Regions from separate parts of the Kribbella sp. NPDC048915 genome, predicted to be linked through region 2. Evidence: riboswitches for the same ligand, from Rfam matches in the RefSeq annotation. Region 2 holds a riboswitch; each other region holds the start of a gene.
What was found. Region 2 has a riboswitch for thiamine pyrophosphate ahead of thiC (phosphomethylpyrimidine synthase ThiC). Riboswitches for the same ligand answer to the same signal wherever they lie in the genome.
Positions count from the first base shown of each region.

Region 1: it holds a riboswitch for thiamine pyrophosphate, as region 2 does, so the genes downstream of both, AB0B82_RS14120 (cytosine permease) here and thiC (phosphomethylpyrimidine synthase ThiC) in region 2, are expected to answer to the same signal.
Region 3: it holds a riboswitch for thiamine pyrophosphate, as region 2 does, so the genes downstream of both, thiS (sulfur carrier protein ThiS) here and thiC (phosphomethylpyrimidine synthase ThiC) in region 2, are expected to answer to the same signal.

Region 1 covers NZ_JBEZFT010000021.1:55,924-66,126, reverse strand. Annotated here, with positions in the region: gene AB0B82_RS14155 (ABC transporter ATP-binding protein) at 1-1,055, opposite strand, end outside; gene AB0B82_RS14150 (MFS transporter) at 1,241-2,647, shown strand; gene AB0B82_RS14145 ((p)ppGpp synthetase) at 2,650-3,663, opposite strand; gene AB0B82_RS14140 (ATP-binding protein) at 3,815-5,008, shown strand; gene AB0B82_RS14135 (DUF3152 domain-containing protein) at 5,098-5,964, shown strand; gene AB0B82_RS14130 (hypothetical protein) at 5,993-6,817, shown strand; gene AB0B82_RS14125 (alpha/beta hydrolase) at 6,814-7,473, shown strand; TPP riboswitch at 7,489-7,606, shown strand; gene AB0B82_RS14120 (cytosine permease) at 7,601-8,944, shown strand; gene AB0B82_RS14115 (class I SAM-dependent methyltransferase) at 9,160-9,843, shown strand; gene AB0B82_RS14110 (methylated-DNA--[protein]-cysteine S-methyltransferase) at 9,946-10,203, opposite strand, start outside.
Region 2 covers NZ_JBEZFT010000031.1:48,919-59,121, reverse strand. Annotated here, with positions in the region: gene AB0B82_RS18130 (DUF47 family protein) at 1-390, shown strand, start outside; gene AB0B82_RS18125 (inorganic phosphate transporter) at 393-1,391, shown strand; gene AB0B82_RS18120 (hypothetical protein) at 1,395-1,919, opposite strand; gene AB0B82_RS18115 (lysophospholipid acyltransferase family protein) at 2,035-2,799, opposite strand; TPP riboswitch at 2,839-2,976, shown strand; gene thiC (phosphomethylpyrimidine synthase ThiC) at 2,967-4,589, shown strand; gene AB0B82_RS18105 (transposase) at 4,730-5,329, shown strand; gene AB0B82_RS18100 (hypothetical protein) at 5,326-5,880, shown strand; gene AB0B82_RS18095 (RDD family protein) at 5,884-6,474, opposite strand; gene AB0B82_RS18090 (RDD family protein) at 6,581-7,300, opposite strand; gene AB0B82_RS18085 (DUF2752 domain-containing protein) at 7,405-7,845, shown strand; gene AB0B82_RS18080 (DUF4190 domain-containing protein) at 7,903-8,439, opposite strand; gene AB0B82_RS18075 (hypothetical protein) at 8,544-9,101, shown strand; gene pstB (phosphate ABC transporter ATP-binding protein PstB) at 9,174-9,950, opposite strand; gene pstA (phosphate ABC transporter permease PstA) at 9,973-10,203, opposite strand, start outside.
Region 3 covers NZ_JBEZFT010000018.1:24,488-34,690, forward strand. Annotated here, with positions in the region: tRNA gene AB0B82_RS12525 (tRNA-Lys) at 26-101, opposite strand; gene AB0B82_RS12530 (G5 domain-containing protein) at 371-910, shown strand; gene AB0B82_RS12535 (YceI family protein) at 917-1,411, opposite strand; gene AB0B82_RS12540 (pyridoxamine 5'-phosphate oxidase family protein) at 1,473-1,808, opposite strand; gene AB0B82_RS12545 (DUF5937 family protein) at 1,950-2,891, shown strand; TPP riboswitch at 2,908-3,016, shown strand; gene thiS (sulfur carrier protein ThiS) at 3,007-3,210, shown strand; gene AB0B82_RS12555 (thiazole synthase) at 3,213-3,986, shown strand; gene AB0B82_RS12560 (DUF6807 family protein) at 4,795-6,657, opposite strand; gene AB0B82_RS12565 (RidA family protein) at 6,739-7,134, shown strand; gene AB0B82_RS12570 (serine hydrolase) at 7,170-8,042, opposite strand; gene AB0B82_RS12575 (LysR family transcriptional regulator) at 8,039-8,911, opposite strand; gene AB0B82_RS12580 (MBL fold metallo-hydrolase) at 9,028-9,972, shown strand; gene AB0B82_RS12585 (GNAT family N-acetyltransferase) at 9,985-10,203, opposite strand, start outside.

The DNA.
Region 1 (10,203 bases), on a different contig from region 2:
ACCGGGTCGAGCACGTCGCCCTCCGGCAGCTGGGCGGCGGCGGTCCCCCGGGTCTCGTCGGTGCGCTGCAGCGACAGCACTCGTGCGGCCCGGCGCGCCGACACCTTGGAGAAGATGAACGCGCTCGCCGTCTCCTCGAACGTGTGCAGCGGCACCAGCAGGAACGTGATGAACCCGTACGTCGTGACCAGCTCGCCGACCGAGATCCGGCCGGAGGTGACCAGGCGCACGCCCATCCAGACGATCAGCACCAGGAACAGGCCGAACAACAGCACCTGCAGGGCAGCGATCAGCGACCACATCCGGGCACTGCGCACCGCGCTGCTCCGGTACTGCTGGGAGGCCTCGCGGTAGCGCTCCAGGAACAGCTGCTCACCGCCGATGCCGCGCAGGACGCGCAGACCGGCCACCGTGTCGGCGGCCAGCTCGGTCGCCCGGCCGCCCTTCGCCCGCTGCTCGTCCGCGCGGCGCTCCGCGGGGCCCATCAGCGGCACGATCGAGAACGCCAGCACCGGCACGGCGATCGCGACCACGAGACCGAGCTGCGGCTCGTAGAACAGCAGCCCGATCACGACCGCGAAGCAGGTCAGCAACGCGGCCACGAACCGGCCCAGCACCTCGACGAACCAGCCGATCTTCTCGACGTCGCCGCTGCTCACGGCGACCACCTCGCCGGCCGCGATCCGGCGCGTCAGCAGCGAGCCGAGCTCCGCGGCCTTGCGGAACAGCAGCTGCTGCAGGCGGGACGCCGTACTGATCCAGTTCGTCACCACGGCGCGGTGGAAGAACGAGTCGGCGGCGGCCTTGGCTGCGCCGAAGGCGAGCAGCAGCCCGCCGGCCAGCATCAGCTTCGGCCAGGACAGGTCGATCGCGGCCTGAACGGCGAGGCCGACGGCGACCGGAGCGGCGGCGATGCCGCCGAAGTAGACGAGCCCCCAGAAGACCGCGAGCACCTGCCCGCGGAGCTGCTGGTGCTCCAGCCAGAGAATGAGTCGGAGACCGGACCGGGTGTCCGGCACACCCGGGTCGGCGAACGGAATGAGGCGCAACGACATGACGTCTCACAAAGAGGCATAGAAGGGGTGAGGGAAGCGCCTGACCAGGCGAACGGATCAAGCCTAGGCGCCGCCGCCGACAGTCCGTCAAACCGTTTTCCTGGCTGGACAGGAACCGTTTCCAGACCGGGTAGTACAGTCTTCAACGGCCGCCCACCGGTTCGGTGGCCGACGAAGGGAGCCGGGTGGAGGAGCTGACCCGCGGGCGGCGGCTGCTGGTGCTGGCGATCTGCTGTTCCAGCCTGTTCATCGTCGGGCTCGACTCGACGATCGTGAACCTCGCGCTCCCGGCGATCCGGTCCGAGTTCGATGCGTCGGTGTCGAAGCTGCAGTGGACGATCGACGCGTACACGCTGGTGCTGGCCAGCCTGCTGATGGTGTCCGGATCGACCGCGGACCGCGTCGGCCGGCGACGGACCTTCCAAGTCGGACTGCTGCTCTTCGGACTCGGCTCGTTGCTGTGCGGAGTCGCGCCGAGCATCGACCTGCTGATCGCGTTCCGCGTGCTGCAGGCGATCGGCGGCTCGATGCTGAACCCGGTGGCGATGTCGATCATCACCAACACGTTCACGAATCCGCGCGAGCGCGCCCAGGCGATCGGGGTGTGGGGCGGTGTGGTCGGGCTGAGCATGGCGGTCGGTCCGGTGGTCGGCGGTTCGCTGGTGGACGCGGTCGGGTGGCGGTTCATCTTCTGGATCAACGTTCCGGTCACGCTGGCCGCCGTACTGATGACTGCGCTGTTCGTCCCCGAGTCGCGGGCCGCCGTACCGCGGCGGATGGACCCGGTGGGGCAGGTACTTGTCGTCCTGCTGCTGGGCGGTCTGACCTACGGGATCATCGAGGGGCAGTCGGCCGGGTGGGGGTCGCCGCTGATCATCGGGTGCTTCGCGGTCTGCGTGCTGGCCCTGGTGTCACTCGTGTACTACGAACGTCGCCGGGAGCAGCCGCTGCTGGAGCCGAGGTTTTTCCGGAGTGCACCGTTTTCCGGCGCCACACTGATCGCGGTGTGCGGGTTCGCGGCGTTGTCCGGGTTTCTGTTCCTCAACTCGCTCTACCTGCAGTCGGTGCGCGGCTACAGCGCACTGCACGCCGGACTGCTGACGCTGCCCATGGCTGCGATGACCGTCGTGTTCGCTCCGCTGTCAGGCTGGCTTGTTGGTCACAGGGGTCCGCGGGTGCCCCTGGTCGTTGCCGGGTCCATGCTGACGCTGTCCGGTCTTCTGCTGTCACGGCTGACCATTACTACTGGCACGGTGCACTTGCTGGTCAGCTACCTGGTCTTCGGACTCGGCTTCGGCATGCTGAACGCGCCCATCACCAATGCGGCCGTTTCTGGAATGCCACGGGCCCAGGCAGGTGTCGCAGCCGCCATCGCCTCCACCAGCCGCCAGGTCGGCGCCTCACTGGGCGTGGCCGTGGCCGGCACTGTGCTTACTGCCCGCCTGGTCGGGCCGCTCGAAACCGGCTTCGTCGACGCAGCCCACCTTTGCTGGTACATCATCGCCGGCTGCGGCGCCCTGGTGCTGGCGCTCGGCATCCTGACCACCACCCGCTGGGCTCGCCGCACAGCCCAGGACCTCGTCGGCGCCTGAGGTCAGGGCTGGACCAGACCGGCGCGGGCGAGGGCTTTGAGCCGGCCGCGGAGGATCTTCTGACGGCGCTCCTCGTCGGGGAACAGGTCCAGGTACGCGGCACCCTTCGCGGCGAGCAGGTCGTCGTCGAGGCGGCGGACCGTTCCGGCCGGCGCGCGGTGCGTCATGGCGGCCTGGACTGCTGCACTGTCGATCCCCCGGAGCAGTTCGGTCAACTGCTCCTCGGTGGTGACGCCGACGCGGTGCAGGATGCCCAGGATCCACGTGTAGTGCGTCGTCTTCGCATGCGGCGCGTCCGGATAGCGGCGGGTCAGGTACGTGGTCAGCGTGGCCGTGGTGAGGTCCAGTGGCGCCTTGTCCTCGGCCGACGCGGCCAGCTCGCGGTACAAACGGTCGATCTCGGTGAACTCGTTGTCGACCAGCTCCATCAGCGCCGCCGCCAGCAGGAAGCGCCGATCGAACTCCGGCTTGCGGTCCGGCGGGATGTCCAGCTTGTACCGGATGTCGTGCTCGAACTCGGCCCACGCGTGCTGGACCGCCGTGCGGACCTGGATCTCCATCACCAGGTTCTTCAGGACGGCGTACTCCGGCAGCTCACGGCGGTGCTCGTTCAGCCGGACCAGGTAGTGCTTGCTGGCGTACCCGAAGACGCCCTGCGCCCGGGTGTGTGCGCCCATGTCGGTGTGCTCGACGATCTCGAACTCTTTCTCGATCACCTCGCACACCCGGTCCACCGCCTCGACCAGGAACGTGATCACCCGCGCCGCGACCAGGTCGGTGATCTGGTTCAGCGGATCGTCGTACTTCGGTCGGGTGGGGTCGTCCGGGTGCGGCTTCGACGCCTTCGCCAGGAACGACTCCGGATCCTTGGCGCGGGCGGTCGCGCTCAGGTAGTTGATGCCTTCCTCTTCGCCGATCAGCTCGTTGATCAGCGCCTCGAGCTTGCGCGCACCGCCGACGTACTGCTGGTGCATGCGTTCGTACAACGCCCCTGCCTGCGGCGCCCACTCCATCATGGGCGGAACCATAGTGCGCCCCGTGGTCGCTCGCGGTGTCTATCAGTGTCTAGTGCTGTGACTAGAAAGCCGTAGACAGTCCTCGCGACACGCTCTGGTCCTCGATCGGTCAATCTACGGAAAACGCTAGACGCACTCATACAGTGAAAGCATGGATCCGATCCGGAATCCCTACGCGCCCGGCGCCGGTCAGCGGCCGCCTGAGCTGGCCGGACGCGACACCGAGGTCCGGCAGTTCGAGGTGGTGCTCGAGCGGGTCGCCGCAGGTAGACCGGAGCGGAGCCTCGTGCTCAGCGGGCTGCGCGGTGTGGGGAAGACGGTGCTGCTCAACACCCTGCGCTCGCAGGCCATCAAACGTGCCTGGGGCACCGGCAAGATCGAGGCCCGCCCGGACCAGAGCATCCGGCTGCCGATCGCGCAGGCGATGCACACCGCGATGCGCGAGCTCGGACACCGGCACCGCGACGACGAGAAGGTCGACCAGTTCAGCGCCGTGCTGAAGGCCTTCGCGCTCCGCACCGCCGTGAACGACCGGAAAGGGATCCGCTGGCACCCACCCGTCGACGTGGCCGCCGCGAAGGGCCGGGCGGACTCCGGCGACCTGGAGATGGATCTGATCGAGCTGTTCACCGACGCGGCGGACCTGGCCGGTGACCTCACGGTCGGCGTCGGCCTGTTCATCGACGAGATGCAGGACATCAGCGCCGACGACCTGTCCGCGCTCTGCGCCGCCTGCCACGAGATCTCCCAGCAGAGCGCGCCGCTGGTCGTCGTCGGCGCCGGCCTGCCGCACCTGCCCGCCGTACTGTCCGCCAGCAAGTCGTACTCCGAGCGACTGTTCCGCTACATCCGCGTGGACCGGCTGGCGCGGGAGGCCTGCGACCGGGCACTGATGGTGCCGGCGGCGAGCGAAGGGGTCGAGTACGACGACGAGGCCCTGGACGAGCTGTACGCGCAGACCGACGGGTACCCGTACTTCGTGCAGGCGTTCGCCCACGCGACCTGGGATCACGCGCCGACGTCGCCGATCACGGTGAAAGACGTGGCGGTGGCCGCTCCCGAGGCGTCGGCCGAGCTCACGGTCGGATTCTTCGGATCGCGGTACGAGCGCGCCACGCCGGCCGAGCGTGAATACATGCGCGCCATGGCCGAGCTGGGGGTCGGTGTGGACGACGGCGCGGTCCCGACGGCGGAGGTCGCCAGCACCCTCAACCGCAAACCGCAGTCGTTGTCGCCTGCCCGCGACGGCCTGATCAAGAAGGGGCTCGTCTTCTCCGCCGAACGGGGCACGGTCGCCTTCACCGTCCCGCACTTCGGCAAGTTCCTCCGCACCCGCACTGCCTGAGTTGCTCGATCCCTACTGGGGGCGCGTCCATCCAGGCTTAACAGAACCGGGCTTTCTTGTTGCGGCAGGGATCGGTAGGGTCGAGTGCCATGACCACCCGGCGGAGCGGCCAGCGCACTGACGCGTCTGGGCGTCGGCGCGGTGGCAGGCATTCCCGGCGCAAGTCGTACAAGGGGCAGTGGCTCGTAGTCACCGCGCTGGCGGTGCTGGGGACTGTCGTGGTCGCGCACCCGGACGTCGCGCACCGGAACAGCCTGGCGGCGCAGGCGGTCGCAGGCGTCAGTGAGGCGGTCGCGGAGGTGCCGACAGCACCGGCGGCGCCGAAGGTGATGCCGACGCCGATCGCGACGCCGACGCAGAAGTTCACCACCCCGTTGCGCCCGGCGCCGAGCCTGACGCGCAAGCCGAAGGGGGCGAAGCCGAACGTGCTGGTGTCGACCGGCAAGCTCGCCGTGGTGCCCGGCGTGAACAAGGCGACCGGTGAGCGCGACAAGCTGACGTACCGGGTGGAGATCGAGCAGGGCATCTCGGTGAACGGTGCCGCGGTGGCGGCGAAGATCCACCAGACGCTGACCGATGCGCGCGGCTGGCAGGCGCTGCACCCGGTGAGTTTCGAGCGCACCGACCGGCCGGACGCCGACCTGCGGATCATCCTCGCGACGCCGACGCTGACCGACAAGCTCTGCCTGCCGCTCGACACGGGCGGCGAGGTGTCGTGCCGCGTCGAGGATCGGGTGGTGCTCAACGCGAAGCGCTGGCTGTACGCGATCCCGGCGTACAACGGCGACGTCGAGCTGTACCGCAGCTACCTGGTGAACCACGAGGTCGGCCACGCGCTCGGCCACGGGCACTCCAGTTGTACGACCGCGAAGACCCCCGCGCCGGTGATGATGCAGCAGACGAAGGGGCTGGCCGGCTGCCTGCCGAACGCCTGGCCGACGATCAAGGCGACCTGAGAAACTGGGTACGACGGGAGGAGCAGCGATGTCGTCACAGGACTTCCCGACGTACGGCCGCGGCAACGAGCCCGAGCAGCAGACCCCCACCGAAGAAGAACACCACTACGCGCCGCCCACGCCCTACGGCGGCGGGACGTACGCGCGCCCGCCCGTGCGCACCGAGCAGACGCACTACGCGCCTCCTCAGCCGTACAGCAGTCATCCCGGGTACGGCGGCCCGCCCCCGGCGCCGGGGAACTCGGCGTACCAGCAGCCGCCCGCGTACCGCCCTGGCACCCCGTACGGCGCACCGTCGAACCCGCAGCCGCACCAGCTCCCGACGTACGGCCGTGACGTCCCGCCGCGTGATCCGCGCGCCGCACGCGTTGTCGGCCTGGCCACGTTCGTAGCAGCGATCTACGGCCTGCTGGTCGTTTCCGTGCAGCGAGTGGCGCTGCGGGAGATCTCGCAGGCACCCGGCTCGCCGCTGAACCACCCGCTCCGTACTGATGTGCTGGACGCCATCGGGCAGCTCCTGCTCCTGGTGGTCGGCACGGCGGCGCTGGTGATGTGGATCCGCGACGTACTCGCCCGGCTGAAGGCAAACCGGCGCCCCGACCCCGCAGAGCTCACCGGACTGCTCCTGGTAGCGGTGGCGGCGGTGCTGATCGTCGTCTGGCTGTTCATGGTGTTGTCCACAGGTCTCGGCGGCAACGACGGTGCGGTCCATCGACTGCCCACGGCGTACGGCTGGGGCGGCGCCGGTCTGCTGATCCTCGCGGCCGGTCTGTTCCTCGGGTACCGCGAGCTGAAGCCCGACGTACCCAATCCGGTCGTTCGGGACGCTCCGGCCAAGGCTCCGTGGGAGTGAGCGTTCCGATCGTGCTCGTGCCCGGCCTGGGCCTCGGACCGGAGTCGTACGCGCGGACCGTCGAGCACCTCACCACGCCGTACCACGTGGTGACTCTGCCCGGGTACGGCGAACCCGCCGGCGCACGTGAGGACCTGCACCCGCGGGCGCTCGCGGTCGCACTGGCGGAGAAGATCCGCGGGCGGTCTGTGCTGGTCGGCCACTCGGCGAGCTGCCAGATCGTCGTCGAGACAGCGGTCCGGTACCCGGAGTTGGCGCACGCGCTGGTCCTGGCCGCACCGACCGGTGACGCGCGGATGTCGAGCTGGGTCGACCGCGCGGTGCGGCTCGTCGGCTCAGCGATTCCCGACGTACCGAAGCTGGTCCGGATCAGCCCGCAGTACGCCCGGACCACGCTGCCGTCGATCGCCCGCGCCGGTGAGGCGTCCCGTGTGCACGACCTCGCCGCCAGCATGCCGTACGTGCGGGCGCCGGTGGTGCTGGTCCGCGGCAAGCACGACCTGCTGTGTACGGCGGAGTGGCTGGAGCGGCTCTCCGCACTGTGCCGCGGCGAGGCCCGCACACTCGACACCGGCGCGCACATGCCCGTCGTCACGAACGGTCCGGAGCTCGCCGCGCTGATAGAACGAGCCGCCGCGCTGCCGGAAGATATCTGACGCGTTAAACTCTCTGTGTCAACCAGCGGGAGCTCGCACCGAGATGCGCGGGCTGAGAGGGCGACAGCAGGGTCGCCGACCGCCTGAACCTGACCGGGTAATGCCGGCGTAGGGAGTGGGGTCACTCATGACCGATACAGCTGTTCGTCCTGCCAGTAGCACCGAGGCGCCGCTGGTCCTCACCACGGACACCCCGCGCACGCTGGGGTTCTTCGACCAGTTCACGCTGTGGGGCAACTTCGGCATCTCACTGTTCGGCCCGGTCACCGGTGCGCTCGTCGCGGCGTACACCGGTTCGCTGTGGCAGGGACTACTCGCGGTGCTCGTCGGCTGCGGCATCGGGGCGCTGGTGCTCGGTGGTGCAGCGGTCTTCGGTTCGCAGACCGGTGCGCCCGCCATGGCTTGCCTGCGCGGGCTGTTCGGGCGCCGCGGTTCCATGGCGCCGACTGTCCTCAACATCGCGCAGAACGTCGGCTGGGCCACGATGGAGATCATCGTGATCTCGCAGGCCGCTGTCGCGGTGACGAGCGAGCGCTGGCGCTGGCTGTTCGTCGTACTCGCCGGAGCGATCGCGACCGCCATGGCGGTACGTCCGCTCGGCAGCGTGAAGGTACTGCGCAAGTTCATGGTGTGGCTGGTGCTGATCGCGTCGGTATACCTCTTCGTGCAGGTGCTCAGCAAACCGGCACAGCCGCTGCCGCAGGACGGCGTGTTCGGCTTCTGGCCCGCCGTCGACCTCGCTGCCGCCGGCGTGGTGTCGTTCGCACCCCTGGCCGCGGACTACACGCGACACTCGCGCACCAACAAGGCTGCGTTCGCCGGGTCCGCGTTGGGGTACGGCCTGGCTGCCATCGGGTACTTCTCGCTCGGCGTGGTCGCGGTAGCAACCCTGGGGACCGACAGTGAAGGCGTCATCACCGCACTGGTCACGCTGCCCGCCGGTGCGATCGCCCTGTTCGTCCTGCTCGTGGACGAGGTCGACGAGGCCTATGCGAACGTCTACTCGACCACGATGGCCGCCCACAACCTGATCGGCCACATCGACCGACGCTGGATCTCCGTGGCGATCGGTATCGTTGCCACCGGCATCGCGCTGTCGATCAACCTCGGGAACTACACCCAGTTCCTGTACCTGATCGGATCCGTCTTCGTACCGCTGTTCGCGGTGGCGATCGCCGACTTCTTCGTGGTGAGCAAGATGCAGTGGGACGTGTCCAGTACGGCGAAGTTCCGCTGGCAACCCGCTGTCGCGTGGCTGATCGGGTTCGTCGCGTACCAGCTGGTGAACCCGGGCACCGTGGCCGGCTGGTCCACGTTCTGGACCAAGCTCCAGCAAATCCTGTTCGCCAGCCACCCCGTCCCCACCTGGCTGGGCGCCACCTACACCTGCATCATCATCTCCATGCTGGCCGCCGTACTCCTGGGCCGAGTCGGCCGCCGTACCGCCGTGGACAACCAAGTCGGAAGGTGACGAGCGGGCGTCGGGGGGTTGGCGCTGCCCGCCAGGTGTCTGGGGGGTACTTGCCTTGTGGTGAGTTTGAACAGGTTATTTGCTGTTCGAGGTCCCCATTTGGTGTTCAGACCCCCGATGCGTGGTCACGGTCTCGAACGAGCGGCACCGCGACCCGTTCTCAGCACGTGACAGCCGCTGGACAACTGACCCGGAGTAACCGGAATACTTGCGCCATGCTGAATTCCGCACTGCGTAGCCGGGCCGAGTATGCCGAGCTCGGTGCCGACGGACTTGCCGCGCGTACTACGCCGGAGCGGGACGCCCTGATCGTGAAGGCGGTCGAGGAGCTGCTGGAGGGGCGCGAATCCGTGCTCGACCTGTGCTGCGGGTACGGACGGATCGCGGTGCCGTTGCGGCGGGCGGGCAAGGTGGTGCGGGCGCTGGACATCTCGCCGAACCTGATCGAGGCAGGGCGGGCGAAGGCGGCCGAGGAGGAGTTGGCGATCGACTGGGCGATCGGGTCGATGACCGATCTGCCGTACAAGTGGGACTCGTTCGACGCGGTGATCTGCCTGTGGACGGCGTTCCACGAGTTGTTCGCGGAGGACGAGCAGATCTCGACGATCTGCGAGATCTCGCGGGTGCTGAAGCCGGGCGGGATCGCGATCATCGAGGGGCCGGTGTGGGGGCCGGCGACGGCGGCCGAGATCGCGAACGGGATGCGCCAGGGGCCGGAGCACCGGATCGTCACGACCGAGCACGACGACGACCGCAGCAGCGTGCACTTCATCCACGACGAGATCAGCTACGGGCGGCTGTGTGCGGCGGCCGGAATCGACGACTATATGGTCTACAAACGCGACTGGGGCGGGCGCCGGCGGCTGATCCTGGAGATCCACCAACCGGCAACTTCCTGACCCGTCAAGTAGAAGTCAAGAAGGAGCAGATCCCCACTCCACATTGGGGATCTGCTCCTTTCCATTCCGAGTGTAAATCCATTCCGCACTATTCTGGAAAACTCAGCTTTTTGCTTCGAGATTCAGCAAGAATCGCTTCGCGTCGAGCCCGCCGGCGTACCCGGTGAGCGCGCCGTTCGCGCCGATCACCCGGTGGCACGGCAGCACGACGCAGACCGGGTTCGACCCTAGTGCGGTCCCGACCGCGCGGGCCGCCTTCGGTTTGGCGATGTCGTGGGCGACAGCGCCGTACGTCGTGGTCGCGCCGTACTGCGTCCGCACCGGCAAATCGTTGAGCACGAGTCGCTGGAACGGTGTCGC
Region 2 (10,203 bases):
GACATCTACCGGTTGGCGTCCGACCTCGACGACGTCATGGACTTCATGGAGGAGGCGGTGGACACCATCCACCTCTTCAACCTGGAGAAGCTGCCGGAGGAGATCGCCGAGCAGATCGAGGTCCTCCAGCGCGCCGCCCAGCTGACCGCCGAGACGATGCCCCGGCTGCGCACCATGAAGGATCTGGCCGAGTACTGGATCGAGATCAACCGGCTGGAGAACACCGGTGACGCGGTCCACCGGCGGCTGATCGCCAAGCTGTTCAGCGGTGAGTTCGAAGCCCTGACGGTGATGAAGCTGAAGACCGTGGTCGACCTGCTGGAGGCCGCGATCGACGCCTTCGAGCACGTCGCCAACACGGTCGAGCAGATCGCGGTCAAGGAGAGCTGAGCGTGGAGCTCGCGCTCGTCGTCGCGGTCGTCGTCATCGCGCTGATCTTCGACTACACCAACGGCTTCCACGACGCCGCCAACGCGATCGCGACCTCGGTGTCGACGCGGGCGCTGACGCCGCGGATCGCGCTGCTGATGGCGGCGGTGATGAACTTCCTCGGCGCCTTCCTCGGTACCGAGGTGGCCGACACCGTCGGCAAGGGCATCATCAGCGCGCCCACCGGGCAGCACGGCCTGGTGATCGTGCTGGCCGCGCTGGTCGGCGCCATCACCTGGAACCTGATCACCTGGTACTTCGGCCTGCCCAGCTCGTCGTCGCACGCGCTGATCGGCGGCCTGGTCGGCGCGGGCCTCGCGTCGGCCAGCACGGTGCTCTGGTCGGGGATCCTCGACAAGGTCGTCATCCCGATGGTGCTGTCGCCCGCGATCGGGTTCCTCGGCGCGTTCCTGCTGATGACCGCGATCCTGTGGATCTTCCGCAACAGCAACCCCGGCCGGACCACCCGCGGCTTCCGGCTGGCGCAGTCGCTGTCGGCGGCCGCGATGGCGCTCGGGCACGGTCTGCAGGACGCCCAGAAGACGATGGGCGTGATCTTCCTGGCGCTGCTCACCACCGGCCACGTGAGCCCGGACGACGGCATCCCGATCTGGGTCAAGCTGAGCGCCGCGACGGCGATCTCGCTCGGGACGTACTCCGGCGGCTGGCGGATCATGCGTACCCTCGGCCGGCGGATCATCCACCTGGACCCGGCCCGCGGGTTCGCGTCCGAGGCGATTGCCGCCGGTGTGCTGTACGTGATGGCCATCGGGCTGCACGCGCCCGTCTCGACCACCCACACGATCACGTCCGCGGTGATGGGCTCCGGCGCCACCAAGCGGCTGTCCGCGGTCCGCTGGGGGGTCGCCAAGGGCATCGTGATGGCGTGGGTGCTGACCATCCCCGCCGCCGGTGTGGTCGCGGCCGGGGTCTACGGCCTCGCCCACCTCGTCCTCGAGTAGGCCTCAGCGGTTCCAGCGGCGGACGGCCTTCGCCACATCCTTGGAGCGGATCGAGCCCAGGTTGTACTCCCAGGCAGCCAGCAGACGGTCACCGAGGACCTCCGCGTCCAGGTACGAGCGCGGCCGCACCGCGACCGCCCAGGTGGCGGCGGCCGCGTGGCCTTGTTGGTGCAGCAGGTGGTCGACGGTCGCCTCGATCCGTTCCACCCGGCCGTCGTCGAGGCCGTCCGTGGCCCATTCCTGCAGGATGCGCGGGTCGTCGGCCGTCATCCGGGCCAGATAGGTCAGCGGTCCGCGCCAGAAACCCTTCCGACCGATGCTGTCCAGCGTCTCGAGCGGGAACCACCCGTTCTGGTTCCGGCGCCCGTTGACCGCGGACTCGATTTCGCGGGCCCGGTCCTCCGGCAGCCCCCGGGTCGCCCAGTCGACGAAGAACGCGCCGGCATCCGGGATGTGCTCGGCCACGTGCGGGGCCGGTGTCAGCGCCCCCGGGTCGAACAGATGCAGCTCTTCCGGTGTATCGAACAAAACCTTCCCTGCCCGTTCGTGTCCACGGGCCGCCGGAGCGGACCCGTTGCACAGGGACCCCCCAGGTTCCTGCTTCGTCAACGAGTGCCTTAGTACCGTCCCCGCACCCTCAGGGTCAAGCCGTTCCGCCCGTCGACTTCCGCCGTTCGGCGCGCTGGACCATTTCCTCGCGGTCCAGTCGCTCGGCCGCGGCCGGGGTCGGCGCGCTGCCGCCGTACGCCGCCGGCAGCCACCACGCGCCGGCCGGTTGCTCCGGGTACCCGCGGATCGCCTCGTCGAGCATCCCGGCCATCGTGGACCGCAGTCGCGCCGTTGCCTCGGCCGGGTCGTCGTCGCGGGTCACCGTCAGCGGCGCGCCGATGCTGATCGAGATCGGCCGGTGCCGGGTGAAATCGCGCGGGTGGTCCTTGGTGAACATCCGCTGCGTGCCCCACAGGATCATCGGCAGCACCGGTACGCCGGCCTCCGCCGCCATCCGGACCGTGCCGGTCTTGAACTCCTTGAGCTCGAACGGCCGGCTGATCGTCGCCTCCGGGAACACGCCGACCAGTTCCCCGTCGGCCAGGTACCGGATCGCCTGCTGGTACGACGCGGCGCCGGCCTCCCGATCCACCGGGATGTGATGCATGCCGCGCATCAGCGGCCCGGAGACGCGGTTGCGGAACAGCACCTCCTTGGCCATGAACCGGGTCAACCGCTTCGCGGGCAGGGCGCCGTACCCGGCCAGGATGAAGTCCACGTAGCTGATGTGGTTGATCGCGATCAGCGCACCGCCGGTGCGCGGGACATGCTCGGTCCCGGTGCGGCGGATCTTGAGGTCCAGCACCGTGAAGGCGGTCTTCGCGAAGGCGATGACCGGCGGATAGACGAGGTCGCGCATCCCTAGACGTTACAGGTTCGTCTAGGGTGTCGGGTGACAACTGGAGATCGCGGGAGCTCGCGCCGAAGTGGGCTGAGAGGGCGGCTGGCCCAGTGCATCGACACTGGTTCGCCGGCGCCGCCGACCGCCGAACCTGTCCGGGTAATTCCGGCGTAGGGAGCAGCAACATGACGAATGTCAGTACGATCCGTCCGGCCGTCACCACGGGCCCGATCTCGGGCTCGGAGAAGATCTATCGCGGTGAGCTGCGGGTACCGGCACGCCGCGTGCAGCTGACCAACGGCGAGCACTTCGACCTCTACGACACGTCGGGTCCGTACACCGACGCGGCCGCGGAGATCGACGTCCAGGCCGGTCTGCCCGCGCTGCGGCGCGAGTGGATCGCCGGGCGGGAGCCGCGGACCCAGCTCGGGTACGCCCGGGCCGGCGTGATCACCGAGGAAATGAGGTACGTCGCCGAGCGGGAGGGACTCGATCCGGAGTTCGTCCGGGCCGAGGTGGCGCGCGGCCGGGCCGTGATCCCGGCGAACCGCAACCACCCGGAGAGCGAGCCGATGATCATCGGCAAGAAGTTCCTGGTGAAGGTGAACGCGAACATCGGCAACTCCGCCGTCACCAGCTCGATCGAGGAAGAGGTCGAGAAGCTCGTCTGGGCGACCCGCTGGGGCGCCGACACGGTGATGGACCTGTCCACCGGGAAGAACATCCACGAGACGCGGGAGTGGATCCTGCGGAACTCGCCGGTGCCGATCGGGACGGTACCGCTGTACCAGGCGCTGGAGAAGGTGAAGGGCGATCCGGCCGCGCTGTCGTGGGAGGTGTACCGCGACACCGTGATCGAGCAGTGCGAGCAGGGCGTGGACTACATGACCGTGCACGCGGGCGTCCTGCTGCGGTACGTACCGCTGACCGCGCGACGGGTCACCGGGATCGTCTCGCGCGGTGGGTCGATCATGGCCGCGTGGTGCCTGGCGCACCACCAGGAGTCCTTCCTGTACACGCATTTCGCCGAGCTGTGCGAGATCCTCCGCGAGTACGACGTGACGTTCTCACTGGGCGACGGCCTGCGGCCCGGATCCATTGCCGACGCCAACGACGAGGCGCAGTTCGCCGAGCTGCGGACCCTGGGCGAACTGACCAAGGTCGCCTGGGAACACGACGTCCAGGTGATGATCGAGGGTCCCGGCCACGTACCGATGCACAAGATCGCGGAGAACGTCCGGCTCGAGGAGGAGCTGTGCGGCGAGGCGCCGTTCTACACCTTGGGGCCGTTGGCAACCGATGTGGCACCGGCGTACGACCACATCACGTCCGCGATCGGCGCGGCCCAGATCGGCTGGCTGGGTACGGCGATGCTGTGCTACGTCACGCCGAAGGAACATCTCGGCCTGCCGGACCGCGACGACGTGAAGACGGGCGTGATCACGTACAAGATCGCCGCCCACGCCGCGGATCTGGCGAAGGGCCACCCGGGCGCGCAGGCCTGGGACGACGCGTTGTCGAAGGCACGGTTCGAGTTCCGCTGGGAGGACCAGTTCAACCTCTCGCTGGATCCGGACACGGCCCGGTCCTTCCATGACCAGACGCTGCCGGCCGAGCCCGCCAAGACCGCGCACTTCTGCTCGATGTGCGGGCCGAAGTTCTGCTCGATGCGGATCACCGCCGACATCCGCGCGTACGCCGAGGAGCGCGGCCTGACCTCCGCCGAGGCGATCGAAGCCGGCTTCACGGAGATGTCGGAGACCTTCAAGTCCGCCGACCAGAAGCTGTACCTGCCGATCACGGACTGAGTCCGTGTCCCGTCCGGCCCGGCGGAGCACTCCTCCGGGCCGGATACGGGGAGTGATCGGCTGAACCGCTTCAGGTTGTGGCCTTCACTGAGTGTGAATAAGACTGTAGCCTTAAGGCGTCCGGAAGGAGGTACAGGGCGATGGTCTTCGTTCTCACGGTAGATCAGCGGGGCAGCCGAAGCACGAGCGATCTCGTACCCGAGCTACTGAATTCCCTGAACCGCCGGCCGCGGCGGCCCGGGCTGCTGCGCAAGTTCGAGCGGACCGCCGGCGACGAGGTCCAGGGCGTGCTCTCCGAGCCGCGGCCGGTCGTCGACGTGATCGTCGAACTGCTGCGGTCCGACAGCTGGTACATCGGGCTCGGCGTCGGTACGGTCACCGAGCCGTTGCCGCGCAGCACCCGCGCCGGGAGCGGCGAGGCGTTCGTCTTCGCGCGGGAGGCGGTCACTCGGGCGAAGTTCAGCCCGCACCATCTGAACGTGATCGGTGCGGACAAGCGCAGCGCGGAGCAGGCCGAGACCGTGCTGTGGCTGATGGCGTCCGTACTGCGCCGCCGCAGCGAGCGCGGCTGGGCCGTGGCCGACCTGCTGGCCGAGGGACTGACGAGACGGGAGATCGGCGTGAAACTGGGGATCAGCCAGTCTGCGGTGACACAACGCGCGCAGGCCGCGGGAGTCACCGAAGAGCAGCGCGGACGGGTTCTGGCCGCGGAACTGCTCGCCGGGGGAGTTGCTGCGTGACGGCACTCGTCCTGTCACTGGCCGCCGTCGCACTGGTCCTCGCCGTGCTGGCCTGGATCCCGAAATCGGGCTCCACCCTCCAGATCGTCATCAGCGCCGCCATGCTGGCCTGTCTGGGCACCGTCGGCGTCCTGCTGCTCGTAGGAGACGGCGTGGCCGACTGGGCCGAGCGCTGGTGGAACGTGCTGCTCCTGGTGGCCGGAGCGCTGGCCGTGTCGGGTGGCGGGCCGCTGACGACCTCTGTGATGGCCCTGGCCGACAAGGGCAGCACACGCGCCCAGTCGACGCAGAAGGCCGGTGAGGTACTGCGTGGTGGCGCGCTGATCGGCGCCCTGGAGCGGATGGCGATCTACGCGGCCCTGGTGTCGGGCTGGCCGGAGGGGATCGCTGTGGTGCTGGCGATCAAGGGGCTGGCCAGGTATCCGGAACTCCGTAGTCCTGATCAGCCCGCCTCGGTCACTCCGCAGGCCGTCGCGGAGCGCTTCATCATCGGGACGTTCACCAGCGTGCTGTGGGCCGTGACATGTGCCGGCCTGCTGAAATCACGCTGACCATCACGCAGCAGCGCCGACGTCCTTCACGACGTACGTGTTGATCACCTTGTCGTGCCAGGTCTGGTGCTGCTCGTCCCACAGCGGCCACAGCACGTTCAGAAAGCAGGCGTTGTTGAATACGCCGGCGACGAAATCACGCAGGAACGCGCGTCCGGCGCCGATCGGCTGTGCGGTCTGCATGTCGACCAGGCGGATCTTGAGCACCGACTTGCCCACACTCTGCCCGGTGCGGCCCTGGCGGAACACGCGGTTCCACAGGCCCAGCGCGAGCGTGATCAGAAAACCGAGGACGAAGGCGAGGATCGCCCACGGCTCCGGTTCGTCGTCGGGGTACGTGTTGCCGGACCGCGAGAGGGCGTTCGCGATGAACACGGCGTACCCGATCATCGCCGGGATGCCGCTCACCAACGCGTCGACGAGCGAGGCGCCGACCCGCGCACCCCAGCTCGCCAGCGGCGCGAGTTGCCCGCCGTAGCCATAGCCGTAGCCGGGCGGCGGTGTGTAGATCGGCTGCCCGTACTGCGGCCCGTACTGCGGCCCGTGCTGCGGCCCGTACTGCGGCCCGTGGGGCCCGGAGGGAGGGGTAGTCACGAGGGATCCTTCCTGATTGCCTGGCCCGAGTATCGCGAACCTCGGGAACGCACCGAGCGCCGCGGCCGGATGCGGCCACGGCGCTCGGAGAACGACCAGGCCGCCGTCAGACCTTGACGACGTAGGTGTTGTTGATCTTGTCCGCGAAGGTCTGCTTCTTCGCGTCCCACAGCGGCCACAGGAAGCCGATGTAGCACGAGAGGAAGTCCAGGATGTGCGTGAGGTCGCGCACGATCGTCTTCCCGACGCCCAGCGGTTGGCCGGTGTCGGCGCCGACGAGCTTGATGTTGACGATCTTCTTGCCCCAGGTCTGGCCGGTCTTGGCCTGCTGGATCCACCGGTTGTAGACGAACAGGCCGATACTGACCAGCGACAGGATCAGCCCGATGATCAGCAGCGGGACGTTCTCGTCGTTCTGCGTCAGGGCGTTGCCGAGGCTGGCCGGGATGCCGCAGATGACACCGTCGATGAAGTAGCCCCCGACCCGGAGCGGCCAGGACGCCAGTTCGCCGCCCTGCGCGCCGTTCTGGCCGTACTGTTGCGGGTATCCCGGCTGCTGGCCGTACTGGCCTGGCTGCGGGTACCCCGGCTGCTGGCCGTACGCGCCAGGCTGCCCGTACCCCGGCTGCTGACCGTTACCGGGCTGGCCGTAGCCGGGCTGTTGACCGTAACCAGGCTGCTGACCGTATCCGGGCTGCTGCCCGTAACCAGGCTGCGGCTGGGCGCCGTACCCGGGCTGCTGCCCGTACTGCCCCGGCTGACCGGGCTGAACCGGCTGCTGGGGGTTCTGCGGGCCGTAACCCGGTGGTGGCGTCGGAGTGCTCACGACGATCCTTTCTTGCTGTGTCAATGAGGGGTTTGGTGCAGGCTAGTGGTCGGACGGATCAGGACGACCTGCGGATCCCACCTGGCGAGAGTTACCGTTGTCTCGTGTCGATCTCGCAGAGCGTCGTACTCCGCCCCACCGGTCCGGTCCAGCCGCTCGACCGTCGTGTCTGGGGGCTGACGGCCGTCGGCGTCGGCGGATTCGCTCTGGCCGGCGTGTACACGCTGTCCGGCGAGCGGATCGGTATCCCGTGCATCCTGCACGCCACGACTGGTCTGGACTGCCCGCTCTGCGGGTCGACCAGGATGGCAGCGGCCATGCTGCACGGCGACTTGGCCGCGGCGTGGCACTTCAACCCCGTGATCTTCGTTCTCGGGCCGCTGGTCGGCGTTGCCGTCGGCTACCAAGTGGTTGCCTGGGCCCTCGAGTCCTTGCGGCTGGTCAAGCTGCCGCGGCTGCAGCTGAGCTCGCGGACGGCGGATCGGTTACTGAACGCGGTGATCGTGTTGCTGGTGGTCTTCGGCGTCCTGCGAAACCTCGTCTGAGGCGTCGGTAGACCGGAGCAGGTGGCCGGGCGGTGCGGTCACCGCCCGGCCGGCCCGCTACTGTCCAGGCCGGTAGAGCCCGGTGGTGTAGGAGATGATGCCCAGCACCAGGAAGGCGATACCGCCAATCCAGGCGACCTTCGCCAGCGTGTCGGGCTGGTTCTGCTCGCGGTACTTGCTCTGCGCAATCAGTCCGAGGACGATCGCTGCCGGAGAGCAGCAGAACCAGCAGACGATGCCGATGATCGACAGCACCTTCGGAGTGTTGCTGGGCGGCGCGGCAGGAATCCCGCCGTACTGGCCATAGGCTCCCGGCTGCTGGCCATAGCCCCCGGGCTGCTGCCCGTACGCGCCCGGCTGCTGACCGTACCCGGGCTGCTGACCGTACTGGCCGGGCTGGCCGGGGTATTCGCCCGGCTGCTGGCCGTACCCGGGCTGGCCGGGCTGTTGTCCGGGTTGCTGGCCCGGCTGCTGGCCGTACCCCGGTTGCTGACCGTACCCCGGCTGCTGACCGTAGCCGCCGGACTGGCCAGGCGTGCCCTGCGGCCCGTCTTGGTTGTTCTGGTCGTCGCCGGGTGGCGTTGGTGTGCTCACCGTGGTTCCCTTCGCAGAAGGTTGCGGAATCAGCGCAGACTATCTTTTCCACAGGTTCGTGGTCTTGCTCCCACTCCGGTCCTGGAACCCTTAGGGTGCTGGCTGTGACCGAGACCCCTCCCACGCCCGCGCCCGACCCCTACGGCCCGGGTGCCGATTCCGCGCGCAATCTGCCGACCCCACAGGTGCCGCCCGGCGGTCCTCAGGGCCAGCCTGGACAGTACGCGCCGCCGCCCGCCGCGTTCCCGCCGCCCGTGGGCGGGAATTTCCAGCAGTACCCGCCGACCCAGCCCGGTGCCGCGCAGGCGCTGCCGGCCGGACCGGTCCTGGTGACGATCGGCGACATCTCCGTCGAGCAGCACCGGATCGTCACGCCGGCGGGTGTGCTGCCGACGAGCGGGGCGAACTGGTCGGCGATGGACATGTCCCGGACCGAGGAGAAGATCCCGTCGTGGGCGATCGTGCTCGGGATCATCTTCTTCCTGGCATGCCTGCTCGGTCTGTTGTTCCTGCTGGTCAAGGAGCGCAAGACCACCGGCTTCGTCCAGGTGACCGTGCAGAACGGCAACCGATCGCACAACACCAACATCGGCGTCAGCTCGCCGGATCAGGTGGGCGATGTGCTTGCCCGGGTCAACTTCGCCCGGACGCTCTGCGTATAGAGGCTTTTCGGCCGCCGCGGTGCTGCGGCGGCCGTGGCTGCCGTGGCTGCCGTGGCCGCACGGCCTGGTCGATCAGCCGAAACGGCCGGTGATGTAGTCCTCGGTGGCCTGCTCCGAAGGGTTCGAGAAGATCTGCTTGGTCGGCGCCATCTCGATCAGCCGTCCGGGCTTGCCGGTCGCGGCCAGGTTGAAGAACGCGGTCTGGTCCGAGACCCGCGCCGCCTGCTGCATGTTGTGCGTGACGATCACGACCGTGAAGCGATCCTTGAGTTTCTCGATCAGATCCTCGATCGCCAGCGTCGAGATCGGGTCCAGGGCGGAGCACGGCTCGTCCATCAGGATCACCTCGGGCTCGACCGCGATCGCCCGTGCGATACACAGTCGTTGCTGCTGGCCACCGGACAGGCCGGCGCCGGGCTTGTCCAGCCGGTCCTTCACCTCGTTCCACAGGTTGGCACTCCGCAGTGACTGCTCGACGACATCGGTCAGCTTCTTGCGGTCCTTGACGCCGTTCAGTTTCAGGCCGGACGCGACGTTGTCGAAGATCGACATGGTCGGGAACGGGTTCGGCCGCTGGAACACCATGCCGACCACTCGGCGGACCGCCACCGGGTCGACGCCGGACCCGTACAGGTCCTGCTGGTCCAGCATCACCTTGCCCTCGACCCGGGCGCCGGGGATCACCTCGTGCATCCGGTTCAACGTCCGCAGGAACGTCGACTTGCCGCACCCGGACGGCCCGATGAACGCGGTCACCGACCGCGGCTCGATCGTCATCGACACGTCCTCGACCGCCTTGAAGCTGCCGTAGTAGACGTTGAGGCCGCTGACCTCGATGCGCTTCGCCATATCGACTCAGAACCTCTCGTGACTATTTCGACCTGACAGCGCTGAACCGGGCGATCACCCGGGCCAGCAGGTTGAGAGCAAGGACCAGCAGGATCAGCGTGAGCGCAGCAGCCCAGACGCGATCGGCGGCGTTCGGCAACGCCAGTTCGGTCCGGTCCTGGTTGATCATCGTCGGCAGCGCCGCCATGAACCCGTCGAACGGGTTCAGGTTGATGCTCTTGGAGTAGCCGACCAGGATCAGCAGCGGTGCGGT
Region 3 (10,203 bases), on a different contig from region 2:
TCATATGTGCTCTGACCTGGGCGTTTGGTAGGCCCCGTGGGACTCGAACCCACAACCCGCGGATTAAAAGTCCGCTGCTCTGCCAATTGAGCTAGAGGCCCTCAGGTGTGTGGGGAACAGTGTCGCAGGTTTGGTGGCGGGATGCTCAGTTGGGGGTTGCTTGACTACCGGGAGTGGTGGTACAGATCAGAATTCGTCCGGAGGGGCCGGGCGCTGACGATCCTGCCGCGGGGGGAACCGACGGCGGGGTGGGGGGTATTTCGTGGTGTTTCGTGCTGCGTGTGGGGCTGTGGTCCTGGCGGTGCTGGTGGTCGGGTGTGGGGCGGAGTCGGGGGGAGGTGAGCCGGCTCGGGTTGCGCAGGTTTCGCCGGTGGTGAGTACGCCGCCGCCCAGCGCACCGGCAGCGACAACGTCGACGCCGGCTGCCGAGGTCCAGACGCCGACCAAGACGGCGACCGAGCAACCGACCAACCCGGCGACCCAGAAGCCGGTGACGACGACCAAGGAGGTCGTGGAGTACAAGGTGATCGCGTTTAAGAAGAAGACGGTCACCGACGATTCGTTGCCCAAGGGCGAGAAGAAGATCCGTACGAAGGGCGTCAACGGGACGCGGCGGCTCGTGTACCGCGTCACGTACGTCGACGGCGTACAGACTGACAAGGAGCTGGTGCGGCAGGAGGTGGCGAAGGAGCCGCGGTCGCAGGTGACGGCGGTGGGGACGAAGGTGGATGAGCCGGAGCAGTCCGGTCGGTGTGATCCGAACTACTCCGGCTGCGTGCCGATCGCCACAGACGTCGACTGCTCGGGCGGGAGTGGGAACGGGCCGGAGTACGTGAGCGGTCCGATCAGGGTCATCGGTCGCGACATCTACCGGCTCGACTCCGACAACGACGGGATCGCCTGCGAGTAAGCGGGGTCAGGCGCGGGTTGCCGTCAGCGACAGGTCCAGCTCGACGGCGGGGCGTACCAGCGCGGTGGTCAGAGCGTTCCAGTTGGCGCGCCAGGTGTGGCGGTTGATCGCGCGGGACGCCTGAAGGTGGAGAGTGTCGCCGGCGTCCGTTACGGAGACGGGGACGGTCAGCGGGTGCGTCGTACCGCGAATCGTGAGGTCGCCGGCGACCTCGAACCGGTCGGCGCCCGTTGGGGTGACGCCGGTCGCCACGAACGACATCTCGGGGTACGACGCGACGCCGAAGAACTCCTGACGGAGCTGGGCGTCGCGTCGTGCGTCGCCGGTCTCGACGCTGTCCATCCGCACCTTCAACCACCCGGTCGACGCCGCCGGGTTCGTCCTGTCCACCTGGAACGCGCCCTCGGCCACGGCGAACAGACCGCGCACCTTCGGGCCGACACGGTGCGCGGCCACGAAACCGATCCGTGTCCGCGCACTGTCGAGTACGTACTGAGTCATACCGGATACGACGGAGCAGTACGGCGAAGTGTCAGGTACGACGAGGCAGTACGGCGAACTGTCAGCCGATCACGCCCGTGGTGATGCGTCGCGAGGTGATGTCGAACACGGCGTCCTCGGGTGGGGCAGCGAGGTACCCGGCGCGGGCTTCCTCGGGGAGGTACTTGTCCACGACAGCGTGCAGAACCTCGTCGGGCAGGGGACGCAACTCCGCCTCACCCTGCACGTTGACGTACCTGGCGGTGGCGCCTTCGACGGTCTGGATCGAGACGGACAGCCGGCCGGAGCCCTCCTGATGCAGGCGCGCCTTCTTCGAGCGGGAGGACGTCATCACCTGGAACCGTCGTTCGCCGGACAGATACCGGAACCAGACGGGCGTCACATGGGGCGCGCCCACCCGGGCTCGTCGACGGCCAGCACGGCCACCAACGGCTGAGCCAGGAACGACACCATCTCGTCTGAGGTCATCGTGCGGAATCCCATGGCACCCGACGATTTCAGATGCCACCGACAAGTTCCGGATTTAGGATGCGGCTACATGCTTACCTATCGGCTGACGGCGCAGGACTTGGCGGACGTTCGGTTCGCGGTGTCGCCGGTGGCCGAGATGGTGTTGTCGTTCCGGGCGCTGCGGGATCCAGGGCGGTTTCCGTTGCAACTCGGCTGGGTCCGCGCGGTGCAGACAGACCTCAAGGATCTCGACTGGGACGTACTGCGCTGGCTCGTCAACGACACTATGGGCAGCCCGGACTTCCTCACGCCGCGCCCGTCCTCGCCGCTCACCCAACTGTCGGACGAGCTCGATCTGATCGCAGCCGTCGACGAGGACACGTACGTACGCCAGATGACCGCGGTCAACGGCAAGCCTCCGACGATGACCATCGACCAGGTCGTCGAGGCCATGCGCCAGTACTGGGACGCCGTCATGGCGCCGTACTGGAGCCGCATGCGCACCCTCCTGTCCGCGGACATCAGCTACCGCGGGCACATACTCACCCAGCACGGCACCGGTGCGATGCTCAACGGGCTCGGTCCGGCGATCACGTACGAAGACGGTCTGCTCAAGGTTGACCGCGTGGCCGAGCAGAGTCGCGTCGAGGACGTCGCCGGGCGCGGGCTGGTGTTGCAGCCGACGCTGTTCGGGCCGCATGCGGTGATCCCGTTCGACCCTGGTGCGGAGCCGTTGCTCGGCTATCCCCCGCGCGGGCAGGCGAATCTGTGGTCGGTCGCCGAGCCGCCAACACGCAAGGACCTGGCGCAGTTGATCGGTACGCCGCGAGCGCACATCCTCGAACTGCTCACGCATCCGCGCACCACGACCGACCTGGCCGGTGAACTCAACGTCACCCCGTCCGCCGTCAGCCAGCAGCTCCAGCTGCTCCGGCGGACCGGGTTGGTCGAGCCGCAGCGCACCGGCAAGCAGGTCCTGTACCGCCCGACCGAGCTCGCGGCCCTCCTCACCGGCACCGCTGTCGATTGAGCTGTCAGCTATAGTCGATGGTGTCCGCGGGAGCTCAGGGAGTGGGCTGAGAGGGTGACCGATCGTCACCGACCGCCGAACCTGAATCGGGTAATTCCGGCGTAGGGAGGAAGCGATGGAATCCGTCTGGGTGAACGGTACGGCGACCGACGGGACAGTTGGCCGATCCGTGGCCGAGCTGATCGCGGAGTACTCCGACCGCAGCACGGGGATCGCGGTCGCGGTGAACCAGAACGTGCTGACCAAGGCCGAATGGGCGCAGACCACGCTCAAACCGGGTGACCGGGTCGAGATCGTCAGCGCGACGCAGGGAGGCTGACGATGGACGACCCACTGGAGCTCGGCGGGCGGACGTACACCTCCCGGCTGATCATGGGAACCGGCGGCTCGGCGAACCTCGAGGTGATGGAGGAGGCATTGATTGCCTCCGGCACCCAACTCACCACGGTCGCGATGCGCCGGCTCGGGACCGGTCACGAGGGTTCGGTTCTCGACGTACTGAAGAAGCACTCGATCGACGTGCTGCCGAACACGGCCGGCTGTCATACCGCGGCCGAGGCGGTGCTGACCGCGAAACTGGCACGTGAAGCGCTTCAAACCGACCTGATCAAGGTCGAAGTGGTCGCCGACGACCATCTGCTGCTCCCCGATCCGGTCGAGTTGCTCGACGCCGTGGACGCGCTGGTGGCCGACGGGTTCACCGTGCTGCCGTACACGAACGACGACCCGATCCTGGCCCGCCGGCTGGAGCAGGCAGGGTGTGCGGCGGTGATGCCGTTGGCCGCACCCATCGGTTCGGCGCTCGGCATCCGGAACCCGCACAACATCGCGCTGATCGCCGAAGCGGCGAACGTTCCGGTGATCGTCGACGCCGGCATCGGTACGGCGAGCGACGCCGCGCTGGCGATGGAGCTCGGCTGCGACGCGGTGATGCTCGCGACCCCGGTGACCCGCGCGGAGAAGCCCGCGCTGATGGCCGCCGCGATGCGCGACGCCGTCAGCGCCGGAAGGAACGCCCGCCTCGCCGGCCGCGTGCCGAGGCGCTGGCAGTCCGCCCTCGCCTCGTCACCCACAACCGGCTTGCCGACGTTCTGACGCCGATACCCGGTCCGCTACGGGTCAACCGGCTCCAGTGATTGATGTGTGGGTTGCGTGTCTGCTACGCGACGGGACAACCCCGCGTGTTGGGGGGTTCTTCGTCGGTATACGAGCAGAGAACCCCGGCGGGGTTGTCCGTTCGTATGAGGTTGGCCGCGTCGGCCGGCGTACGGGATGAAGTCGGGGGCTTGAACAGGTTGTGGTGGGTGTGGACAGGTTGTTGCCTGTCCAAGGTCCCGGGATGGGGCGCACGGTGCCGGGATGGGGCGCACGGTCCCGGGTGGGTGTGCACGGCCCCGGGCGGGTATGCAGGGTCCCCGGTGAGTGTGCACTGCCCCGGGCGGATATGCAGGTCCCGGGTGGGTGTGCAGGGCCCGGGAGGGTGTGCAGGGCCCCCGGGAGGGTGTGCACGGTCCCAGCGCGGGGTGCACGGTTCCGAATGGGTGTTCGCGGTCCCGATCGGAGGTCAAGGGCTCGGCTGCGGGAAGTAGCGCTCGTGCAGCGCCGTCGTACAGCGCCGTCGTACATCGCCGTCGTACAGCGTGGGCGCTGACTCGGTCACTCAGGGTAGGCCGGGTTCACACCAAACCTGCACCGCCTGCACTGCGCACCGGCGGAAATGCTCCTAGGAGAGTTTTCCGCACGACAGTGGAGGATTCTGCCCCGCCAGGCGCCGAAAACCCTCCTTAGATCAGTCAGCAGACCCCGTTGACCGCTACAACCGGCCTGCCGACGTTCTAACGCCTCCACCCGACCGCCGGCGCTTACGCCTACGACCGGCCGCGCCTACGCCGCCGGACATCCGCTACAACCGGCCCGCCAGGGTTTTGGCTTCGGTCTCGTCCAGGGTTCGGTCGAGGAGAAGTGCGGTGAGTGACAGCGGTAGTTCCTCGTCGGGCCGGAGCGCCAGCGGCTGGTCCCACGCGAGCGCGGGGCACGCGCCGATGTACTCCTCCGACCGCAGAAACCACGGCCGGATCTGATCGGGCTGCAGCAACAGCAGGCTGACGTCGTCCTGCACGAAGGCAAGCCATGGGCTGCGGGACCCGAAGGCTGCCGACAGACCACTGCCGGAAGCGCTCAGGATTGTCGTCGGCGCGGACGGCAGTCGCCAGAAGATCCCGCCGTACGCCGCGCCCTCGCGGCCGCAGGTGGCCGGGCTGTCGATCTGGATCGGGCCGTACCGCGCGGTGAGCGTGCTCTGCCAGTCCAGACGCCAGCCGCCGAACGCCAGATCGCCGACGAGGCGGCGCTTCTCGATCAGGTGGGGCCGGCCCTGGGCGTCGTACCAGGTGATGTCGTCGACGAGTTCGCGGTCCTTGACCGTCACCCCGCGGCTGCGTTGCTGGCCGTGGTTCCGCAGCAGCATCGGGCCTTGATCGCGGACGTACGTCCGGCCGCCCCAGTACGACGTCCCGTTGACGAGCGCGACCGACAGTGAGAGCCCGTAGTGATGCCGATGGTCGCCCGGGTTGACCTCGGTCAACGGATGGCCGCCGAGCGTCCGGACGGGATGCAGGTACGGCCGCGGGGCGTGCACCTGCGGCATCCGCTGCCCAAATTCGTACCGTGCGAGCAGTCCGGCCGAGCTCCCGAGCGCGAAGATGTCGCCCTGTTGCTGCCACGCGATCCCGGCGGCCGGTGCCTCCGCGGCCAGTCGCTGCTCCCGCGGCACCGGGCCGGTACTCGCCCGCACTGCCAGCCGCAGCTCTGGTACGTCGTCCGCCGCGTCGGCCGATCCCGCGATCGCCGCATGCAATCGCTGCCACGCCAACTCGCCCAGATCCCGTTGCGGCGCGCGCACAGTGGTCAGCGACGGTACGGCGAAACGCGCCAGGCCGATGTCGTCCATCCCGGTCACCGACAGATCTGCCGGTACGGCGACCCCGACCTCGTTGAGCCGCGCCAGCAACCCGAACGCGACCAGATCGTTGAACGCGACCACCGCGGTGACCTGCGCGTCGAGCACCCGTTCCACGGCGGCGTACCCGTCCTCGATCGACCGCCCGCACTCGAGCCGGACCAGGTCGAGCCCGGGAATCTCCCGCTCCGCGACGTCGAGCGCCCGGATCCGCAACGTGTTGGACGCGCTCGCCGCCGGACCGGACAGGAACGCGAGCCGCCGGTGCCCGAGGCCGACCAGGTGGTCGACGACGATCCGGACCGCGCGGCCGTAGTCGACGACCACCGACGACACCTCCGGCGGGCCCTGGCGGTTGACCAGGATGACGGGTTGGACCTGCGGGAGCAGCTCGCGCAGCCGCTCCTCGTCCATCCGCGGTGAGACCATGACGAGCGCGTCGCAGCGCCGTCGGGCCTCGATCGCGATCGCCGCCTCGGCCTCGGGGTCCTCGTCGGTCTCGGCCACCAGCACCTTGTAGCCGGCCGCCGCGGACGCGTTCGTGATCCCGCGCAGGATCTGCTGGAACAGCGGGTTGCCGAGGTCCGGCACGACCAGCGCGACCATGTTCGTGCGGCCCAGCGACAGGCTGCGGGCCAGGTCGCTCGGCCGATAGTCGAGCCGCTCGGCCGCCGCGCGCACCCGGGCGACGATCTCGGGTGCGACACTGAGCCGGCCGTTCATCACCCGGGACACGGTCGCGCGCGACACCTGCGCCGCCCGCGCGACGTCGGCGATCGTGATCGTGTCCTTCGGTCTGCGTCCCACCCCCGTATCCTCTCGCGATGGAAACCGGTTTCTCAACCCTCTGGCCGCGCATGATGGGAGCACACAGCGGACGGAGGAAGTGTGAGCAACTTGGAGTATCCGCAGGTCGCGGGCGTTGCACCGGGCAACGGCTACAGCCACGTGGTGACCGGAACCGGCCAATGGGTCGCGATCTCCGGACAGGTCGCACTGGACGAGAACGGGCAATTCGTCGGCCTCGGCGACCCCGGAGCGCAGGCCGAGCAGGTGTTCGCGAACCTGGAGCGCTGCCTGGCGACCGCCGGCGCGACGTTCGCGGACGTCGTGAAGCTGACGTACTTCGTCACCGACATCGGCCACCTGCCGGCGGTCCGGACGGTGCGCGACCGGTACATCCCGGGGCCGAAGCCCGCGAGTACGGCGGTGCAGGTCGGCGCCCTGTTCAGCCCCGACGCCCTGCTCGAGATCGAGGCCTACGCCGTCATCCAGCCGGCCTGAGCCCGACGCCGGCCGCCCGGCGAAGGCCGGAAGTCCTAACGCAACAGATCGACCGCCACCCGCGCCGCCTCGCCGATCGCGGCGTCGACGCGGGGCTGGCGGAAGTCACCACGCGCCGCGAGCGTGAGGACGGCGACCGCGAACGAAGCCCCACCAGGCAACGTCACCACGCCCGCCTCATGCCGCAGCGCACCGAACGTCCCGGTCTTCCCCGCGACCCGAACACCGTCGTACGGGAACCCGGACGCCAGCCGATGCAGGAAGATCTGCCGATGCATCGTCGCCTTCACGAACGCCGTCTGATCGGCGGACAGCAACTCCCCCGCCCACAACCGCCGCAACAGCAACGTCAGGTCGCGCGGCGTACCCGCTGACCCGTTGGCCGCCTCGTAGACCCCGGCCGGGTCGGTGCGGTCGTTGTCGGCGAGTACGGCGAGCGCCGCGTCCGCCGTGTTCGCACCCGTTCGGCGCTGGAGGTCGCGCAGGTTCCCCGCCGTACCGCGAAGGACCCAGGTACGGCGCAGTCCGAAGGACTCGATGATCGTGGCGAGCCGGCGCAGCCCGACGATGTCCAGCAACGCGTCGGCGGAGGCGTTGTCCGAGACCGTGGCCATCGACAGCGCGAGGTCCCGCAGCGACACCGTGACCGGGTCCGCGAACAGGGACAGCCCGGTCGGCCCGTCGGTCTTGTCCGCGGGATCGATCGTCACCCGTTCGCGCGGATCGAGCTCCCCCTCGTCCACCAGCCGGCAGAATCCGGCGAGCAGCGGCAGTTTGTAGACCGACGCCAGCGGAACGACGACGTCCGCGTCGTGTTCGACCGTCGCGTCGGGGTCGTCGAGCGAGACGGCATGCATCCAGCCACGGACGCCGGCGTCGTCGAAGATGCTCCGGATGCGCGCGTTCATGACGCGAGCGCCTTCGTGAGCTGGTGCATCACGTCGTTCGGCCGCAGGAACGGCGTCCGGGTCCGCGACCAAATGAGCCGGAGCCGCACCGGCAGCGGATCGTCGGCCAAGCGGTGCCGGGTGACGCCCGGCGCGCTCAGCGACGGGTCGGCGGTGATGACCACCGCCTGCCCGGCCGCGACCATCGCCAGTCCGGCGCGCTCGTCGGTCACCACGACCGTGCCGCCGTCCGGCCGGTGCAGCGCCAACGTGTCGAGGAACAGGTCCCGCGCGGCCGGCGCCTCCGCCCGCGGCCGAACCGCTACTGGCAGCCCTTTCAAGTCCCGCAGCGAGACGACCTCGCCGTCCACGATCGACGCGGGCACCAACGCCCAGGTCGGCAGCAACGACACCGGCCCGGCCTCCAGACCGTCCAGCACCGTCGGATGCTGTACGGCGGCCAACGTCAAACGGCCCGTACTGACCTGGTTGACCAGCGAACTCGTCGGCGCCGTCACCACAGTGACCCGGCTGCCGGAGATCACCGCGCCACACGCCGCGGCCACCGCCGCACCCGTCGACGTCGGCACCTCGGGCGCCAGACCGAGCCGAATCTCGGGCCCCTCCGGCTCACGGGCCAGGGCCGCCTGGCGTAGCTCCTCGATCGAGGCCAGCGCCCGCCGCGCATACGGCAGCAGGTCGGCACCGGCGGCGGTGAGCTCGACCTGACCGGCGCCGCGCTCGAACAGCTTCGCGCCGATCAGCGTCTCCAGCCGGCGCAGACCCTGCGACAGCGGCGGCTGGGTGATGCCGATGACCCGCGCGGCATCACCGAAGTGCTGCTCCTCGGCGAGCGCGACAAAGATCTGCAGATGCCGCTCGGTCAGCATGGACCCGGCTGACCTGCGGTGATACCTCCAGACAATCGCTTCATACGCAAGAGCCTATTCGACATGGCCCGCCGAACTCACCTTGACTGCCGATAACGAAAGGAGACAGCGTGAAGGTGAGCAGACGAGGAATGCTGGCGGGCGCGGCCGCGGCCGGAGCTGCCGGGGTGGCCGGCGCCGTCGGGCTGGAGGGCCGGAGCGAAGCAGCCACGGAGCCCAAGAGCCAAGCGAAGCCCAAGAGCCAAGCGAACCGGGAGCCGGTCGAACTGACCTGGTTCGGGACGCATGCCTGGCAGATCCGGTGCGGCAAGAGCATCGTGCTGACCGACCCGTGGCTGACCCGGTTCCAGACCGGGACGTTCACCCCGGAGGGCGCGGACCCGAAGTCGAAGCTGGTGATCAAGCCCGACGTGATCGACCGGCATCTGAGCACCGCCGACGCGATCCTGGTGCACCACGGCCACTACGACCACATGGCCGACGTACCGTACGTCGCGAAGAAGACGCAGGCGACTGTGCTGTGCACGGAGACGCACGCCAATGTGCTCCGCGCGATGAAGACACCGAACGAACTGCTGTCGCCGGTGCGCGGCGGCGAGTACCTGCCGTTCGAGGGCTTCACGATCGAGGTGTTTCCGTCGCTGCACTCGTGCGGCGGCAAGCGCCACACGTACGCGTACCCGGGCTACCGGTACGACGTCCCGTCGCGGCCGCGCGTGATCGAGGATCTGGTCGAGGGCGGGACGCTCGCGTACGTGATCACGATCGGCGGCCTGCGCATCCTCAGCCTCAGTACGGCGAACTTCGATCCGAACGCGCTGCGCGATCTCGAGGTCGACGTCGTGTTCGCGGCGCCGGGTGGCGAACCGGGCATCACCGATCGGCTGCTGCGGACGGTCAAAGGCGTCCGGACCGTGATCGCGACACATTGGGACGATTTCGACCAACCGCTCGACCGGCCCGGCGTCCCGTGGACCGATCTGACGCCGCTGCAGACGTCGGTCGAGAAGGCCGGCGCCGAGTTCGTCCGCATCGACCTCCGGCAGCAGATCACACTCTGACCGCCCGGGAGCTCAGGCTTTGACGCGGTAGTGGTACCGCGAGACGGTCCGGAAACCGAGGCGTTCGTACAGGGTCCGGGCGGCGAGGTTGCTCTCCAGCACACTGAGCCAGACCCACTTGGTCGTTGCCGCCTGCAACAGTCCGTGGATGATCGCGGACGCCAGGCCCTGGCGGCGGAAGCGTTCGTCGACGGCGAGGCAGTACAGCCCGGCCGTGTCGTCGACGAGCGC